Regions from separate parts of the Kitasatospora sp. NPDC057692 genome, predicted to be linked through region 2. Evidence: predicted binding sites of a transcription regulator. Region 2 holds the regulator's gene; the other holds the start of a gene.

Region 1 (5,905 bases), on a different contig from region 2:
GACCCCGATCTCGGCGCCGAGGCCGGCCGGACCGTCCCGGTTGAGCCCGAGCGCGGTGCCGGGCCGGCCGACCTTGCCGCTGGGGGCGGCCGGGCCCTCCTCGACCACCAGTCCGGCCGCGATCAGCTCCTCGGCGAGCGAGGAGACGGCGGCCCTGGTCAGCCCGGTCCCGGCGGCCACCTCGGCGCGCGAGCGCGGGGTGCGGGAGATGGCCCGGAGCACCAGGGCCAGATTGCTCCGGCGCATCCCCTGCTGGCTCGCCGGCCCGCCCGCCCCCGGACCCCGGGGCTCACGCATCGCGCTCCCCCGCCCCGGCCTCCGCCGACCGCACCCGCGCGCCCAGCGACGGACCCGGCTGCGGGCCGGCGGCGGCGCCCCTCGCGCCGGGCTGCTCCGTCCGGGTGAAGACCCAGCGCTGCATGGCCCAGAAGCGGAACAGCATCGCCACGAAGGTGCCCAGCACCATCCCGCTCAGGAAGTCGGCGAGTTCCTGGGTGACCGGGCTGACCCACGGCTCGCGCAGGTCGAGCAGGTAGCGCGAGGCGATCAGCGGCAGCACGTTGACGGCGATGGCGGCGGCGCTCACCAGCAGGAACAGCAGCGGCTCGCGCCGCCGCCAGGAGGAGCGGAAGCTCCACCGCCGGTTGAGCAGGTAGGAGACGGCGGTGCCGACCACCGTCGCCGCGGTGAGCGCCACCACCGGCTTGCGCTCCAGCACGGTGAGCCGCAGCGCGTAGTTGATCACCAGCGTCAGGGCGAAGCAGCCGCTGCCGACCAGCAGGAACTTCACCAGCCGCCGGTGCCGGACCAGGAGGGGGCGCACCCCCTGCGGCACCCGGGCCAGGACGCGCTGGGTCAAGGACGGCACCTTCGCAGTCTGGCACGCACCCCGCGGCCCGTCCCGTCCGGCGGTCCACCGGACGGGACGGGCCGCGGGCCGCCGCCGTCAGGCCGCCGCCACCAGCACGCCGGCCGGCTCCAGGGCCAGCTCCAGCACCTCCCGGACGTCCGCGACCGGGTGGACGGCCAGCCGCTCCAGCACCTCGGCGGGGACGTCGTCCAGGTCGGCCTCGTTCCGCTTGGGGATGATCACCGTGGTGATCCCGGCCCGGTCGGCGGCGAGCAGCTTCTGCTTCACCCCGCCGATCGGCAGCACCCGCCCGGTCAGCGACACCTCCCCGGTCATCGCCACGTCGGTGCGCACCTTGCGCCCGGAGAGCAGCGAGGCCAGCGCCGTGGTCATGGTGACGCCGGCGCTCGGCCCGTCCTTGGGGACGGCCCCGGCCGGGACGTGCAGGTGCACGCCGCGGTCGCGCAGCGAGGTGACCGGCAGCTCCAGCTCGGCGCCGCGCGAGCGCAGGTAGGAGAGCGCGATGTGTGCGGACTCCTTCATGACGTCGCCCAGCTGGCCGGTCAGGGTCAGCCCGGTGCCCCCGGTCTCGGCGTCGGCGAGCGAGGCCTCGATGTAGAGGACGTCGCCGCCGGCCCCGGTGACCGCCAGGCCGGTGGCCACGCCGGGCACCGCGGTGCGCCGCTCGGCGGGTTCCTGGGCCGCCTCCGGGACGTGGTGCGGCCGGCCGATCAGGGCGCGCAGGTCCTCGGCGCCGATCGCGGCGGGCAGCTCGCGCTCGCCCAGCTCGTTCTGCGCGGCGACCTTGCGCAGCACCCGGGCGATCGCCCGTTCGAGGTTCCGGACGCCGGCCTCGCGGGTGTACTCGCCGGCCAGCCTGCGCAGCGCCGGCTCGTCGACCGCGACCTCCTCGTCCTTGAGCCCGGCCTTCTCCAGCTGGCGCGGGAGCAGGTGGTCGCGGGCGATGACGACCTTCTCGTCCTCGGTGTAGCCGTCCAGGCGCACCAGCTCCATCCGGTCGAGCAGCGGCTCGGGGATGGCCTCCAGCACATTGGCGGTGGCGAGGAAGACCACGTCGGAGAGGTCCAGCTCGACCTCCAGGTAGTGGTCGCGGAAGGTGTGGTTCTGCGCCGGGTCGAGCACCTCCAGCAGGGCGGCGGCCGGGTCGCCCCGGTAGTCGGAGCCGACCTTGTCGATCTCGTCCAGCAGGACGACCGGGTTCATCGAGCCGGCCTCCTTGAGGGCGCGGACCAGCCGGCCGGGCAGCGCGCCGACGTAGGTGCGCCGGTGGCCGCGGATCTCCGCCTCGTCCCGGACGCCGCCGAGCGCGACCCGGACGAAGGAGCGGCCCATGGCGCGGGCCACCGACTCGCCGAGCGAGGTCTTGCCGACGCCGGGCGGGCCGACCAGGGCCAGCACCGCGCCGCCGCGGCGGCCGCCCACCAGCCCGAGCCCCTGGTCGGCCCGGCGCTTGCGGACCGCCAGGTACTCGACGATGCGCTCCTTCACGTCGGCCAGGCCGGCGTGGTCGGCGTCCAGCACCGCGCGGGCGCCCGCGATGTCGTAGGAGTCCTCGGTGCGCTCGTTCCAGGGCAGCTCCAGGACGGTGTCCAGCCAGGTGCGGATCCACGAGCCCTCGGGCGACTGGTCGCTGGAGCGCTCCAGCTTGTCGACCTCCTTGAGCGCGGCCTCGCGGACCTTCTCGGGCAGGTCGGCGGCCTCGACCCGGGCTCGGTAGTCGCCCTCCTCGTCGGCCGGGTCGCCGTTCAGCTCGGCGAGCTCCTTGCGGACGGCCTCCAGCTGGCGGCGGAGCAGGAACTCCTTCTGCTGCTTGGCCACGCCCTCCTCGACGTCCTTGCGGATGGTGTCGTTGACCTCCTCCTCGGCGAGGTGGTCGCGGAGCAGGCCGAACGCGTACTCCAGTCGCGCGACCTGGTCGGCCTCCAGCAGCACCTTGAGCTTCTGCTCGGCGGTGACGAAGGAGGCGTAGCCGATGTTGTCGGCGAGCTCGCCGACGCCCTCGATGGCGGCCACCCGGTCGACGATCTGCCAGGCCCCGCGCTTGCGCAGCCACTGGGTGGACAGGCTCTTGTACTCCCGGACCAGCTCGGCGGCGCGGCCCGCCACCGGGGTGCCGACCGAGGACTCCCGGAACGGCGTGGTCTCCACCCAGAGCGCGGCACCGGGGCCGGTGGTGCCGACGCCGATGCGCACCCTGCGCACCGCGCGGACCAGCGCGGCCGGCTGCCCGATCGCGTTGGGGCCGTCGGCCAGCCGGCCGACCTGCTCGACGGTGGCGAGGGTGCCGACCGCCGCGTACGAGCCGTCCACCCGCGGGACCAGCAGGACCTGGGGCTTCCCGGTGCTGCCAGTGGCGGCGGCGCGCGCGGCCTCGACGGCGGCGCGGACCTCGGTGTCCTTCAGGTCCAGCGGAACGACCATGCCCGGCAGGACGACCTCGTCGTCGAGCGGCAGCACGGGCAGGGTGAGCGGAGTGGACGTCGATGCCATGATCTCTCCCCGGTCAGCGAACTTGAGTCGACCTGACTAAGGATTTGCGGGCGCCGGATGTTCCCGGGCTTCCGTTCGCCGTGAGCGAACGGTGAAGAAGTCCTGGGGAGCCTGTCAAAACCGGGGCCGAACCGGGCTCAGAGCCGGTCCAGCACCGCGGCCCGGCGCGGCGCGGACGCCCGCGCGGACGCGGACCGGGGGCGCGCGACGGATACCCCGAGCCGGGTGCGGCACGACCCGCGCCCGTCCCGGCGGCGCAGCCACCGCCACAGCGCCACCCCGGCGAGCAGCGCCGCCGGATGGCCGACCCCGGTGACGAGGTCCCGGTCCTCGGCGATCTGCCCGGCGATCAGCGCCGCGGCCAGCCCGAGCGCGACCACCCGCCCGGCCGGCCGCAGCAGCCCGGCCAGCGCGCCGAGGCTGGCCAGCACGCCGTAGCTGACGCCGATGTCCAGGTAGTCCATCGCGGCCGGCTCCAGCCGCCCGCTCTCCACCCCGGCGATCACCACGCCCTGGGACAGCAGGGTGGCGCCGATGTGCCCGGCGGCGAAGACGGCCGCCGCCCGGGCGGGGCCGACCCGGCGCTCCAGCGGGGCGACGGTGAGGGCGAAGGCCCACAGGTAGGGCACCCAGTCCGGGCCGGCCACCCAGAAGCCGCTGAGCAGCAGGGCGCGCAGCGGGTGCTGCAGCAGGTTGCGCCCGTCCGAGCTGGAGGCCTCCTGGAGCCGGAGCACGAGGTCCGGGTCGGCCAGCCCGGCGAAGGTGGTGGTGGCGCCGACCACGGCGAGGTAGCCGAGCGCGAAGGGGTTGCGCCGCGGGGTCGGCACCCGGGCGAGCAGCCAGTCGACCGCCCCGGCGCGCAGACCGTGCCGGAGCAGCCCGTACGGCGGCCCGCCGCGCCCGGCGCGCGCCTGTCGCTCCGTCATGCCGCCTCCGCTCCAACGCCCGCGGCCGTCGCCTCCGGCGTGTCCAACGTACCGGTGCGTACCGGAAATCCCACCCCCCGTGATTTGTCGTGGCCACGGTACGGCCGGCTCCTGGGAGCCGGCTGGGAGAACGCTGGGCGCGGGGGGATCGGAGGGTGGCCGAATTGGTCCAGACCTTCTCCGCCTATATGTGCGCCCATCCCTGCTGACCGGCGGCTTGGCGCGAACCGATGTGCATACGTACCGTTACGGAGTGAAAAAACGCCGGGTAAGGTATCGGCCCGTGCCCACTTCCGAGTGGGCCCGACAGTCGGCCCGGCAAGCCGGTCCGCGGGCCGGAAATGCCCGGTCCACCTGCCGGGAATCACCCGCTGTCCGTACGCTGCGAGGTGTGCGGGAGAGGTGAGCGGCGCACACCCGCTCGCCCGACACCGCGCACGCGACGGGACGGCGGACCCGGCACAGTCCACGACGGAACAAGACTACGAGCGGAGCCTTCGCCATCCCCACAGATGGCCGGCCCGCAGCCCTGGGGGCGGTGGCGTGACCGTGACAGAAATTCAGCAGGACAACCAGAACGCCGGCGGCACGGTGAGCAGTCAGCGCAGAGTGCTGGTGGTCGAGGACGAGCCCACGATCGCCGAGTCCATCGCGGCCCGGCTGGGCGCGGAGGGCTTCAAGGTCGCCGTGGCCCACGACGGCCCGGGCGCCGTCGACGGCTTCCACACCTGGCAGCCGGACCTCGTCGTCCTCGACATCATGCTGCCCGGCTTCGACGGCCTGGAGGTGTGCCGCCGGATCCAGGCCCAGCGCCCGGTACCGGTCCTGATGCTCACCGCGCGGGACGACGAGACGGACCTGCTGGTCGGCCTCGGCGTCGGCGCCGACGACTACATGACCAAGCCCTTCTCCATGCGCGAACTGGCCGCCCGGGTCAACGTGCTGCTGCGCCGCGTCGAGCGCGCCCAGCAGGCCGCCCGCACGCCCGCGCTGGGCAGCCTGCGCTTCGGCGAGCTGGAGATCGACCACGTGCAGCGCCGGGTCCGGCTGGCCTCGGGCGACGTCCACCTGACGCCGACCGAGTTCGACCTGCTCGCCTGCCTGGCCGCCCAGCCGCGCGCCGTGCTCACCCGCGAGCAGCTGCTGGCCGAGGTCTGGGACTGGACCGACGCGTCCGGCACCCGCACCGTCGACAGCCACGTCAAGGCACTGCGCCGGAAGATCGGCGCCAGCTGGATCCGCACCGTGCACGGCGTCGGATACGCGCTGGAGGCCCCGCTCTCGTAGCGGCGCACCTTCGGACACCGGGCCGCCGGGGGGCCCGTGTCCCGGACCGCCGTGCGCACCCACGCGGGGGATCACAGGGGACCAATGACCTTTCCACAGCAACGCAACGGGGACCTCGACGGCAGTCGGCCGCCCACGCTGGCCGCCCGCGCCGCGAAACGGGTCTGGGCCGACATCCGGCCGCTCGACCCGGTCCGCTCGATCAAGGGCAAACTCGCCCTCCTGGTGATCGTGTCCGTCTTCCTGGCCACCGGCATGGTGGTCGTGGCGATCCGGTCCGAGACCCAGATCCGGATCATCATGATCTTCTCGATGATCGCCTCGCTGCTCT
Region 2 (13,302 bases):
GCCATGCCGGCCCAGTCGAGGGCGGTCTCCACGGTGTGGTGGAGGGCCTCCTGGGACCAGGTGTCGTCGAAGACCAGCGGCAGCACGGGGGCGACCTGCTCGATGGTGGCGATCAGCGGGTTGTGGGTGATCGCCTCGTCGACGAGCAGGACGATCGGCTTGCGCAGCGCCGACGCCCAGCCCAGCTCCAGGCTGACGCCGGCCGAGAGCGGCGCGCCGACGTAGGCGAAGACCAGGTCCGCCGACTGCAGGGCGCGGAAGTCCGACGGCACGCGCGGCTCGGGGGCGCGGCCGGCGACGGTCCAGGCGTCGCTGTGGTGGGCGCTGTACACCGCGGCGCCGCTGCGCAGGAGGGTGGTGCGAAGGGTCGTCAGCCGCGTCCGGCTGGCGAGCGTCACCACGCTGTCCGCCGGCCCGGTCAACCGCATCAGCGGCGCGGCCAGGAACACGCGTGCACGCCGGCCCTCATGGGCCTGGCTGTCGTGGTGACGCAGGTAGGGCTCGGTCATGTCGACTCCGGGGATAGGTGCCAACTAGGCGGTGCGCCCCGTTGGGTGGTGACCATCGGAATGCTGCTGCGCATTCGTTGCCGTCAAAACTAAGTTGTCGTGCTCATGTTTGACTTTGTTGCCCCCGTGTTCTTCTCGGCCGACTCTCCGGGGAGTGCACTGATCGTCTCTGTCGACCGCGACCACCGTCCACAGACCTGCGGTGTCATCTCGATGACTGGCAGAGAGATGACGCACTGGGTGCTCCGGCCCTCTGGCCCCGCGGTGCGGCGGTGCGGCATTATGTGGCAGGTTGTTCGAAACAATGGGCTGGATACCCGCGAAAAGCCCTGAATTGGAGAGAGGACATCATGTCTCGTATACGTCGAGTGGTTCGGTTTGTCCTGGTTCCACTCGCCGTTGGGGCGGCGATTCTCATTGGCGGCGCCGGCTCGGCGGACGACACGATCTGGAACATCCGGGTGGGTCACGACGCGTCGGCGGAGAAGACCGTCGCCCTCGCGACGGACACCATCTGGAACTGAACCCGGAGCCGGGGGACCGGTCACCCGTACAGTTCGGGGTGCTCGCCCATGCTGGTGTTGCGAGCCAGGGCGTAGCCGAGCTGGAACAGTGACTCCACGTTGTGCTCGTCCCGCATCTCGGCGAGGTGGCGGGCGAGGGTCCGTTCGCTGATGCCCAGTCGGCGGGCGATCACCCGGTGGTTCACGCCTTCCAGCATCAGGTCGATGATCGTCTGCCGCATCCCGGAGACGACCTGCTGCGGGACGCCGCGCGCGCCGTCGAAGTCCAGCGCGTGGCTCCAGTTCCGCTCGAAGACCTCGCTGATCAGATAGCTGATGACGGCCTGGTCGTGGATGAACGCGGCGAGGTTGAGGTCCTCGGCGATGGGGATCACCGCGATGCGGCGGTCGATCACGATCAGGCGGGTGTACGGCTCGTCGAGCGTCCGGACCCGGCCGCCCGCCTGCGTGATGGCCGCGACGTACTCCCGGGTGGGCGCGTGGTAGCGGGTGCTCGGGTGGTAGATCGTTCTGAGCGTGATGCCCAGCCGCAGGGCCTCCAGGTCCCGTTCCAGGATGCCCGCCAGGGCGTCGGACGGCCGGGGCCCGCCGGGCTGGGCGGCGAGTATCTCCTCGGCGGCCCCCGCGACGATCTGCTGGACCCGCTGGTTGATCAGGACCTTGCCGCGGACGTACTCGATGGTGCCGCCGGCCTGTTCCGGCGAGTGGTACGCGGCCGTGAGGTCGTGCAGCTCGTTGCTGAGCGCGGACGCGCGGGTGAGCAGGTCCAGGGCCTGGCGCTGCCAGCTCGCGCTGAGGCTCTCGGAGAGCTGCCGGGGGTCGACCGCGACCAGGACGTCGGGCTCGTCGGTGTCGGGGACGAGCAGGCCGAGGCCCACCAGCTCGGCCCGGGCCGCGTCGTCGCACAGGAGTTCCGAGTCCTTGGGGAGCCGCCCGTTCTCCCCGATGATGGCCAGGTACAGCGCACGCGCCCCTCGGGAGAGGACGCCCGTCCCACCCGTGGTGGCACCGAGCTGCTCTCGTCCACTCATCTGAGGCTCCTTGCCGTGGCCGTGCTTACCGGGTCTGCCAGGTATCCAAGCAGGAAACGCCGTGCAGCATGCCGGATCGGGCCTCGCCGGCGGGGGGAAGCCCGACCCGCTCCTCAGCACCCTCTCACCAACGCCGCGCCGCCGGCACCCCCCGGCCAGGGGGAAACCGGCGGCGGTGCGGCGGCGCGACGGCCGTCAGCGCTTGGGGCGCCAGACCACGAGGGCGCTGGAGTGGGGGGTGGGGGGCTGGTAGGGGACGAGGTCGCGGCGGTACGAGGCGTGGATGGTGGCCTCGCGCTGCTGGAGCGCGGTGGCGGCGCCCTCCAGGGAGTCGGCCAGCTCGGCGATCCGCGACTGGAGGGCGGTGACCTGGTTCTCCAGCTCGATGATCCGCTTGATGCCGGCCAGGTTGATGCCCTCGTCCTGGGAGAGCCGCTGGACCTCGCGCAGCTGCTGGATGTCGCGCGCGGAGTAGCGGCGGCCGCGCCCGGCGGTGCGGTCGGGGCAGACCAGGCCGAGCCGGTCGTACTGACGGAGGGTCTGCGGGTGCAGCCCGGAGAGCTCGGCCGCCACCGAGATCACGTAGACCGGGGTCTCCTCGGTGAGCACGTACTGGGGCTGCGGGGCGCTCCTGCGGGTGGTGCGGCGGGCGCCGCCGCCACCGGGCAGGCCCTCGCCGAGGCCGGGGCCGATGGGGTCGTCGGGGGTCATCTGGTCGTCACGCTCCATTCGCCGCTCGGAAGAGGGCGGCTCGCGGGTCGTCGGAGGCGGTCGCCTCGCGGTACTGCTCCAGAGCGGCCAGCGCGTCGCCGGTGACGTGCTGGGGTACCACGACCTCCACGGTGACCAGGAGGTCGCCGCGGGTGCCGTCCTTGCGGGTGGCGCCCTTGCCGCGGGCCCGCAGGGTGAGGCCGTTGGCGCTGCCCGGCGGCAGCTTCAGCTTCACCGACGGGCCGTTCAGGGTCGGCACCTCGATGGTGCCGCCGAGCGCGGCCTCGGGGAAGGTGACCGGGACGCTCACCGTCAGGTTGTCGCCCTTGCGCCCGAAGACCGGGTGGGCGTCGACGTGGACGGTCACGTACAGGTCGCCGGGCTGGCCGCCGCGCTCGCCCTGGGCGCCCTTGCCCTTGAGCCGGATCCGCTGGGCGTCCTGGACGCCGGCCGGGATCCGGACCTGCATGGTGCGGGCGGAGCTGGCCCGGCCGCTGCCGTGGCAGTCGGGGCACGGGTCGTCGACGATCATGCCGCGGCCGCGGCAGTCCCGGCAGGGCTCGGAGAGCGCGAAGGCGCCCTGGCCGCGGCTGACCGTGCCGGAGCCGACACAGGTCGGACAGACCCGCGGCGTGGTGCCGGCCTTGGCACCGGTCCCGTTGCAGAGCCGGCAGGGGGCCTGGCTGGTCATCCGCAGCGGGACGGTGGCGCCGTCGACGGCCTCCTCGAAGGAGAGCGTCACCTCGGTCTCGACGTCGGCGCCGCGCCGCGGCTGGGCCTGCCGGCCGCCGCGGTTGAACAGGCCGCCGAAGACGTCGCCGAGCCCGCCCTGGCCGCCGCCCTGGCTGCCGCTGAAGAGGTCGCCGAAGTCGAAGCTGTAGCTGCCGGTGCCACCGGGGCCGCCGGGGCGGAAACCGCCGTTGGCGAACAGGCTGCGGGCCTCGTCGTACTCCTTGCGCCGCTTCTCGTCGGAGAGGACGTCGTACGCCTCGGAGATGTCCTTGAACCGCTCCTCGGCCTTGGTGTCGCCCTTGTTGGCGTCGGGGTGGAACTCGCGCGCCAGCTTGCGGTAGGTCTTCTTGATCTCCGTGGCGCTGGCGTCCTTGGGCACGCCGAGGACCTTGTAGTAGTCCTTCTCCACGTAGTCCTTGCCGCTCATGGCCGGCGCCACCTCCCGAGGTCCATCGTCACAGTGCTGTCAACGGTCCGGGCACGGCCGTCCGTGCCCGGACACGTCGACAATGCGCTGCGGAGCCGGCCGCCGTACTGGCCGGCGTACGACTCCGCAGCGCAAGGGTTGTCGGCTGTCACCGGTGGTCAGCTGTCCGAGCCACCGTCGGCCTGGTCCTTCTTCTCCCCGCCCTTGGCGGTGTCGGCGTCCGGGCCGGACGCGGTCTGGGTGCCCGGCTGGGGCTCCGCGACCGCGACCATCGCCGGGCGGATGATCCGCTCGCCGATCCGGTAGCCGGGCTGGAGGATCTGGACGCAGGTGTCCTCGGTGACGTCCGAGGAGTAGCTGTGCATCAGCGCCTCGTGCATGGTCGGGTCGAAGGGCTCGCCCTCCTTGCCGAACTGCTGCAGGCCCAGCTTGGCGACGACCGTCTCCAGCGATTCCGCGACGGACTTGAAGCCGCCCGTCACCTCGCCGTGGTCGCGGGCTCGGCCGATGTCGTCCAGCACCGGGATCAGCGACTCCAGGATGTTGGAGACGGCGATCTCGCGGACCGTCAGCCGGTCGCGCTCGACGCGCTTGCGGTAGTTCTGGTACTCGGCCTGGAGGCGCTGGAGGTCGGCGGTGCGCTCGCTCGCCTCGCGCTTGGCCGCGGCGACCTCGTCCGTACCGGAGGAGCCCTCGGCCCCGGCCGCGGCGGCCTCCTCGGCCGCCTTGATCACGGCCTCCTCGGCGGCGGAGTCGTCGCCGGGCTCGGCACCCTGCGGCTTCTCCGTCATGCCGCACCGCCCTTGGGCTTCTCGTCGTCCACGATCTCGGCGTCGACGACGTCGTCGTCCTTGGCACCGGCCTCACCGGCCGCACCCGCGCCCGCACCGGCCGCACCGGCGGCGTCGGCGTTGGCGTACAGCGCCTGGCCGAGCTTCTGGGCGGTGGTGGAGACCTTCTCCGAGGCCTCGCGGATCTTCGCGATGTCCTCGCCCTTCAGGGCTTCCTTGAGCTCGCCGATCGCGGTCTCGACCTCGGTCTTGACGTCGGCCGGCAGCTTGTCGGCGTTGTCGGCGATGAACTTCTCGGTGGAGTAGACGAGCTGCTCGGCCTGGTTGCGGGTCTCCACGGCCTCGCGGCGCTTGTGGTCCTCCTCCGCGTACTGCTCGGCCTCGCGCATCATGCGCTCGATGTCGTCCTTCGGCAGCGCGGAGCCGCCGGTGACGGTCATCTTCTGCTCCTTGCCGGTGCCGAGGTCCTTGGCGCCGACGTGCATGATGCCGTTGGCGTCGATGTCGAAGGTGACCTCGATCTGGGGCAGGCCGCGCGGGGCCGGCGGCAGGCCGGTCAGCTCGAACATGCCGAGCTTCTTGTTGTACGCGGCGATCTCGCGCTCGCCCTGGTAGACCTGGATCTGCACGGACGGCTGGTTGTCCTCGGCCGTGGTGAAGATCTCCGAGCGCTTGGTCGGGATCGTGGTGTTGCGCTCGATCAGCTTGGTCATGATGCCGCCCTTGGTCTCGATGCCGAGGGACAGCGGGGTGACGTCGAGCAGCAGGACGTCCTTGACCTCGCCCTTGAGGACACCGGCCTGGAGCGAGGCGCCGATGGCGACGACCTCGTCCGGGTTGACGCCCTTGTTGGCCTCCTTGCCGCCGGTCAGCTCGCGGACCAGGTCGGCGACGGCCGGCATGCGGGTGGAGCCGCCGACGAGGACGACGTGGTCGATCTCGGAGAGCGAGATGCCGGCGTCCTTGATCACGTTGTTGAACGGGATCTTGCAGCGCTCCAGCAGGTCGGAGCTCAGCTGCTGGAACTGGGCCCGGGTGAGCTTCTCGTCCAGGTGCAGCGGGCCCTCGGCGGAGGCCGTGATGTAGGGCAGGTTGATCGAGGTCTCGGAGGACGAGGACAGCTCGATCTTGGCCTTCTCGGCGGCCTCGCGCAGACGCTGCAGGGCCATCTTGTCCTTGGACAGGTCCACGCCGTGGCCCGCCTGGAAGACCTTGACCAGGTGGTCGACGATCTTCTGGTCCCAGTCGTCGCCGCCGAGGTGGTTGTCACCGTTGGTGGCCTTCACCTCGACGACCCCGTCGCCGATCTCCAGCAGGGAGACGTCGAAGGTGCCGCCGCCGAGGTCGAAGACCAGGATGGTCTGGTCGTCCTTGTCCAGGCCGTAGGCCAGGGCGGCCGCGGTGGGCTCGTTGACGATGCGCAGGACGTTGAGGCCCGCGATCTCACCGGCCTCCTTGGTGGCCTGGCGCTCCGAGTCGGAGAAGTACGCCGGGACGGTGATGACGGCGTCGGTGACGGTCTCGCCCAGGTAGGCCTCGGCGTCCCGCTTCAGCTTCTGCAGGATGAAGGCGCTGATCTGCTGCGGGTTGAAGTCCTTGCCGTCCAGCCCGATCTTCCAGCTGGTGCCCATGTGGCGCTTGACCGAGCGGATGGTGCGGTCGACGTTGGTGACCGCCTGGCGCTTGGCCACCTCGCCGACGAGCACCTCGCCGTTCTTCGCGAAGGCGACGACGGACGGCGTGGTCCGCGCGCCCTCGGCGTTCGTGATGACGGTGGGCTCGCCACCCTCCAGAACGCTGACGACCGAGTTCGTCGTGCCGAGGTCGATGCCGACCGCGCGTGCCATCGTAGATACCTCCACGGAAGAGTTGAGCTTTACGGGCTCAAGGATGCATGACGGAGTGGGCGCCGTCAACAGGACTGAGCCCTGGGCGCTCAACTTTGCTGAGCGGTTCGTCCGGAGCGCGGCGGGTGGGCCGTGCCGGAGGTGCACGCGCGTGACTGCCGCCATACCTTGAGCATCTTCAGGAGAAGTGTCGGCGAACGGTAATGTCCGGCCCGTCGGCCCTGGAAGTTACCGATGAGTACAATCCCCTCGGGGACACTGCACACCAGTTACACGCAAGCCGCAGGAGACGGAGAGCCGATGCAGCTAGCAGCGATCGTCATCTCGCTGGTCACATTCGTGGTCGGCACCGCGCTCGCCGCTCGTGCGGCGCTGTACATCTACCGGGTGGTGCGGACCGGCCAGCCGGACCCCACCCGCTTCGGGCAGCCCGCGCAGCGGGTGAAGACCGTGGCCGTGGAGTTCGTCGGCCACACCCGGATGAACCGCTGGGGGATCGTCGGCATCGCCCACTGGTTCGTCGCGGTCGGCTTCTTCACCCTGGGCCTGACCCTGCTGACGGCGTTCTTCCAGCTGTTCGACGCCGAGTTCGTGCTGCCGGTGCTCGGCGGCTGGCTGCCGTACGAGCTGTTCACCGAACTGGTCGGCACCCTCACCACGCTGGGCATCGCGACGCTGATCGTGATCCGCCTGCTGAGCCTGCCCGGCCGTGCGGGCCGCAAGTCCCGCTTCGCCGGCTCGATCGCCTGGCAGGCCTTCTACGTCGAGTACACGATCCTCGGCATCGGCCTGTGCATCATGATCCTGCGCGGCCTGGAGGGCGCGCTGGAGAACGTCGGCTCCTACGAGGCCAAGTACCTCATCTCCTACCCGCTGGTGGCGGCCTTCCGCGGCCTGTCCCACGGCACGCTGGAGAACCTGGTCTACGTCTTCGCGATGCTGAAGATCTGCATCTCCTTCGCCTGGGCGATCACCATCGGCGTCAACCCCTCGATGGGTGTCGCCTGGCACCGCTTCCTGGGCTTCTTCAACATCTACTTCAAGCGCGAGGAGGACGGCTCCACCGCGCTCGGCGAACTGCGCCCGATGACCAGCGGCGGTGAGCCGATCGACTTCGAGGACCCGGCCGACGACGCCGTCTTCGGCGTCTCCCAGGTCGAGCACTTCTCCTGGAAGGGCATCCTCGACTTCTCCACCTGCACCGAGTGCGGCCGCTGCCAGTCGCAGTGCCCGGCCTGGAACACCGGCAAGCCGCTCTCCCCGAAGCTGCTGATCATGAGCCTGCGCGAGCACGCCTTCGGCAAGGCCCCCTACCTGCTCGCCGGCGGCGGCAAGGACATGGAGGGCACCGAGCGGGCCACCGCCGAGCAGCTCGCGGACGTCCCCGCGGCCGCCCTGGCCGAGGCCGAGCGCCCGCTGATCGGCACCGCCGAGGAGAACGGCGTCATCGACCCGGACGTGCTGTGGTCCTGCACCACCTGCGGCGCCTGCGTCGAGCAGTGCCCGGTCGACATCGAGCACATCGACCACATCGTCGACATGCGCCGCTACCAGGTCATGATCGAGTCCTCGTTCCCCACCGAGGCCGGCACCATGCTCAAGAACCTGGAGAACAAGGGCAACCCCTGGGGCATGGCCACCAAGGCCAGGCTCGACTGGGTCAAGGAGCTCAAGAAGGAGACCGGCATCGAGGTGCCGGTGATCGGCGAGGACATCGACCCGGCCGAGGTCGAGTACCTGTACTGGGTGGGCTGCGCCGGAGCCCTGGAGGACCGCGCGAAGAAGACCACCAAGGCCTTCGCCGAGCTGCTGCACACGGCCGGCGTGCAGTTCGCGATCCTCGGCAAGGAGGAGTCCTGCACCGGTGACTCCGCCCGCCGCCTGGGCAACGAGTTCCTCTTCCAGATGCTCGGCGCGCAGAACGTCGAGACCCTGAACGCCGCGCTGGAGGACGCCCCGGTCAAGCGGATCGTGGCGACCTGCCCGCACTGCTTCAACACCATCGCCAACGAGTACCCGCAGCTGGGCGGCCACTTCGAGGTCATCCACCACACCCAGCTGCTGCAGCACCTCATCGACGAGGGCAGGCTGGTGCCGGTCAACCCGGTCGAGGGCCTCATCACCTACCACGACCCCTGCTACCTGGGCCGCCACAACAAGGTCTACAGCCCGCCGCGCGAGATCATGGACAAGGTCCCCGGTCTGCGCCAGCAGGAGATGCACCGCCACAAGGAGCGCGGCTTCTGCTGCGGCGCCGGCGGCGCGCGGATGTGGATGGAGGAGCGCATCGGCAAGCGGATCAACACCGAGCGCGTCGACGAGGCGCTGTCCCTCGACCCGGACATCGTCTCCACCGCCTGCCCGTTCTGCCTGGTCATGCTCTCCGACTCGGTCAACGGCAAGAAGAACGAGGGCGCGGCCAAGGAGCACCTGAAGGTCGTCGACGTCGCCCAGCTGCTGCTCGACTCGGTCAAGGCGGTCCCGCCGGCCGGGACCGAGGAGCCGCAGACCGTGGACGCCTGAGCCGAGTTGTTCGACAGTTCTGCAACAACCGCCCGGTCCGGCGGGTGCCACCGGCACCCGTTCGGGCCGGGCTTTTCCGGCTCCCGCGGCCGCCGCGCGGACACCGCCCCCGGCGCCGAACGCCGGGCCGCCCGGCGGCCCGGCGTTCGGGAGGAAATACAGTAGGCGCCGGACCGGCCGCGAGCCGGTCGATCCGTTCCGGCCCCCGGAACGGCGTACAGCAGACCGACGGAGGTATCGGCCCGCCGGGCCGGGCCGCAGAGACCACAAGGGGAACAGCGCAGACCATGACCGAGGCGATCATGCTGGTCGGTGGTAAGGGCACGCGACTGCGTCCGCTGACCACTCACACCCCCAAGCCCATGCTGCCGGTGGCAGGCGTTCCGTTCATCGCGCACCAGCTGGCCCGCGCGGCCGCGGCCGGGGTCACCCGCGTGGTGCTCGCCACCTCCTACCTCGCCGAGGTCTTCGAGGACCACTTCCAGGACGGCACGCCCTACGGCATCGAGCTGGTCTACCTGACCGAGCGCGAGCCGCTCGGCACCGGCGGCGCCATCCGCAACGCGGCCACCGGGCTGACCTGCGGCCCCGACGAGCCGGTCCTGGTCTTCAACGGCGACATCCTCTCCGGCGTCGACATCGCCGCCCTGCGCGACGGCCACGTGGCCGCCGGGGCCGACGTCACCCTGCACCTCACCCGGGTCGAGGACCCGCGCGCCTTCGGACTCGTCCCCACCGACGCCGACGGGCGGGTGCTGGAGTTCCTGGAGAAGCCGGAGACGCCCGAGCAGATCGTCACCGACCAGATCAACGCCGGCTGCTACGTCTTCACCCGCTCGGTCATCGACCGCATCCCGGCCGGCCGCGAGGTCTCGGTCGAGCGCGAGACCTTCCCCGAGCTGCTGGCCACCGGCGCGCTGCTGCGCGGCGTCGTCGACACCTCGTACTGGCTGGACCTCGGCACCCCGGCCGCCTTCGTGCGCGGCTCGGCCGACCTGGTGCTCGGCAAGGTCGACTCGCCCGCCGTCCCCGGCCCGACCGGTGACGCCCTGCTGCTGCCCGGCTCGACCGTCCAGCACGGCGCGGTGCTCAGCGGCGGCACCGTGGTCGCCGAGGGCGCGGTCGTCGAGTCCGGCGCGATCGTCGAGGGCAGCGTGATCCTGCCCGGCGCCGTCATCGGGGCGGACACCCTGGTCAAGGACTCGATCGTGGGCGCCTTCGCGACCATCGGCGACCGCACCGCGCTGGACGGCGCGGTGATCGGCGACGGCGCGATCGTCGAGTCCGACAACGAGCTGCCGAACGGGGTGCGGATCGCCTGCGGCACGCTGCTGCCGGTCGGCGCCGTGCGCACCTCGGCCGGCCCGGGCGGGTGCCCGGCCGGCACCAGCGCCGCGGCGGCGGTGCACGGGCCGGCGGTCGGCGCGCGGCGGTAGCCGGGCGGCGGTAACAGGCTCGCTGCAAACCGGACCCGGTCCGGTGCCCGCCCACCACGGTGCCCGCCGGGCGGGTACCTTCGGAACGTGGCTGGCAATCGATACGACAGCGGTCAGGGCGCCGACCCCCGTGGCGGGTGGTCGGCGCCGCCGCAGCAGCAGGCGACGCCCGGGGGGTACGGGCCGACGGACGGACCGGAGTACTTCACCGGCCCGCAGCAGGGGTCGCACCAGGAGCCGTACGGGCCGTACGACCCGTACGGCCGGCGCGCCCCGCACCAGGCCCCGCAGTCCCCGCAGGCCCCGCACCAGGACCCGTACGCGGCCGACAACCCGGGCCACACCCGGGCCTTCCCGGTCGGCGCCGACCCGTACGCGGGCGAGCCGTCCTCCTACGGCCAGGCGCAGCCGCCGTACCCGTACCCCCAGCCGGACGGCTACGGCCGGGACCAGCAGGGCTACGGCCACGACCAGCGGGGTTACGACCAGCAGGGCTACGGCCAGCAGGGCTACGGCCAGGAGCAGGACCACGGCCAGGACAACGTCGCCGTCTACCGGGCCGGCGGCCAGTCCGCGCCGCAGGCCACCGGCCCCCGGCCGGCCTGGCGGGAGCTGCTGACCGGTCTGTTCCGCACCCCCACCGCGATCTTCGACCGCACCCGGGACCACCAGGTCTGGCTCCCCGCCGTCACCGTCTCCCTGGTGTACGGCGCCCTCGCGGTGCTCGGCATCGGCCTGACCCGCGACGACGTGTTCAACTCGACCTTCACGGTGGCGCTCACCGCGATGTTCGCCGCCGCGATCGGCTTCACCCTGGCCGGCGCCATGCTCGGCGCCGTGACCTACGGGCTGGCCCGGCAGTTCGGCGGCGACGGCCCGTGGAAGTCCACGGTCGGCCTCGCCGTGCTGATCGGCTGGGTCACCGACGCGCCCCGACTGCTGCTGGCGCTCGTCCTGCCCGCCGACAACCTGCTCGTCCAGGCCGTCGGCTGGGCCACCTGGCTGCTCTGCGGCTACCTGCTGGCCCTGATGGTCCGCCGGGTGCACGACCTGCCCTGGGGCAAGGCGGCCGGCGCGGGTGCGCTGCAGCTGCTGGCCCTGCTGGTGCTGATCAAGCTGCCGACCCTGGGCTGACCTCGGCGACAATGGACGACGGGCCCCGCCTCGCGGGGCCCGTCGCGCTGTTGCGCCCACCCGCTCGTCCACCCTCACCCGCACGGAGCCAGGCATGACCCTCCCCACCACCCACGTCAGCTTCCCGGCCGGGGCGGTGACCGGCGAGTCGACGGTGCTCGCGGTGCACCCGCTGGACGACGGCCGCCACGCCGTGGTCACCGGGGCGACCCCGTTCCACCCGCTCGACCACACCTGGCCCGACCAGCCCGCCGACCTCGGCACCCTCACCGTGGACGGCGTCGAGCTGGCCGTCGTCGACTGCCTCACCGGCGCCGTGGGCCCGGACGGCGGCGCACCGCTGGTCGGCGCCGACATCCCGGTCCGGCGCGGCGACGAGGAGTGGTCCTGGCTGGTCCTGCACGTCCTCGCGACCGACCCGGGCGACCTCGTCGGCCAAGACGCCGTCCTCGCCGTCGACGCCGCGCGCCGCGGTGCGCTCAGCGCCTCGCACAGCGGCTGCCACCTGCTCGCCCTCGCCCTCAACGAGGCGCTCGCGCCACGCTGGCGCAAGGACCCGGGCCGCGCCGACGCCTTCGGGCACCCGGACTTCGACAGCCTCGCCATGGCGAGCTCGGTGATGGACACCGAGGCCAGCACCGACACCTACCGGCTCGGCAAGTCGCTGCGCAAGAAGGGCTTCACCGCCGAGGCCGCCGAGGACCTCCCGGCCCTCGCGGACGCCCTCCCCGAGCTCACCGAGGCCGTCAACCGCCGGCTGGCCGCCTGGGTCGCCGCCGACGCCCCGGTGCGCATCGACGTCCCCGGCCCGGAGCTGACCGCCCGCCGCCAGTGGCACTGCGAGCTGCCCGAGGGCGCGGCGCGGATCTTCTGCGGCGGCACCCACCTGCACCACCTGGGCGAGCTGGCCGAGCTCCGCACCGAGCTGAGGCTCTCCGCGGACGGCAGCGAGCTGGTCGCCGTCACCCGCCCGAAGCGGGCCTGACACGCCGGCGGGCGGCCACCCCTGGAGGGGTGACCGCCCGCACCGTGCGCTCTTCGTCCGGCTCAGACGTCCGTACGGTGGAAGTTCAGGTAGGACCGCGACGGCGTCGGACCGCGCTGCCCCTGGTACCGCGAGCCGTACCGCTCCGAGCCGTACGGGTGCTCCGAGGGCGAGGAGAGCCGGAACAGGCAGAGCTGCCCGATCTTCATCCCCGGGTAGAGCTTGATCGGCAGCGTCGCGACGTTCGACAGCTCCAGCGTGACGTGCCCGCTGAAGCCCGGGTCGATGAAGCCGGCCGTGGAGTGCGTCAGCAGCCCGAGCCGGCCCAGGCTGGACTTGCCCTCCAGCCGCGAGGCGACGTCCTCCGGCAGCGTGATGACCTCGTAGGTCGACGCCAGCACGAACTCGCCCGGGTGCAGGATGAACGCGTCGTCGCCCTCCGGCTCGACCAGCCGGGTCAGGTCCGGCTGCTCCTCGGAGGGGTCGATGTGCGGGTAGCGGTGGTTCTCGAAGACCCGGAAGAAGCGGTCCAGTCGCACGTCGATGCTCGACGGCTGGACCATCGCGGGGTCGAACGGATCGATCACCACCCGGCCGTTGTCGATCTCGGTCCGGATGTCCTTGTCAGAGAGCAGCACGCTTCGAGGTTACG

What was found. The regulator HspR, encoded in region 2, represses chaperone genes until heat shock. The targets are predictions, from matches to a motif close to TTGAGNNNNNNNNNCTCAA.
Region 1: a site for HspR is predicted at 3,384-3,402, ahead of lon (endopeptidase La). Genes of this name have one in related genera too.

The regions. Positions count from the first base shown of each region.
Region 1 is NZ_JBHVIV010000037.1:4,326-10,230, forward strand. It holds gene ACFVFS_RS21410 (ROK family protein) at 1-297, opposite strand, end outside; gene ACFVFS_RS21415 (GtrA family protein) at 290-868, opposite strand; gene lon (endopeptidase La) at 947-3,361, opposite strand; gene ACFVFS_RS21425 (rhomboid-like protein) at 3,499-4,287, opposite strand; gene ACFVFS_RS21430 (response regulator transcription factor) at 4,837-5,574, shown strand; gene ACFVFS_RS21435 (sensor histidine kinase) at 5,659-5,905, shown strand, end outside.
Region 2 is NZ_JBHVIV010000034.1:60,478-73,779, forward strand. It holds gene ACFVFS_RS20565 (hypothetical protein) at 1-509, opposite strand, end outside; gene ACFVFS_RS20570 (LuxR family transcriptional regulator) at 1,054-2,064, opposite strand; gene ACFVFS_RS20575 (heat shock protein transcriptional repressor HspR) at 2,260-2,793, opposite strand; gene dnaJ (molecular chaperone DnaJ) at 2,783-3,934, opposite strand; gene grpE (nucleotide exchange factor GrpE) at 4,093-4,725, opposite strand; gene dnaK (molecular chaperone DnaK) at 4,722-6,572, opposite strand; gene ACFVFS_RS20595 ((Fe-S)-binding protein) at 6,873-9,095, shown strand; partial or broken gene ACFVFS_RS20600 (sugar phosphate nucleotidyltransferase) at 9,383-10,456, shown strand; gene ACFVFS_RS20605 (YIP1 family protein) at 10,619-11,665, shown strand; gene ACFVFS_RS20610 (metal-dependent hydrolase) at 11,760-12,650, shown strand; gene dcd (dCTP deaminase) at 12,713-13,288, opposite strand.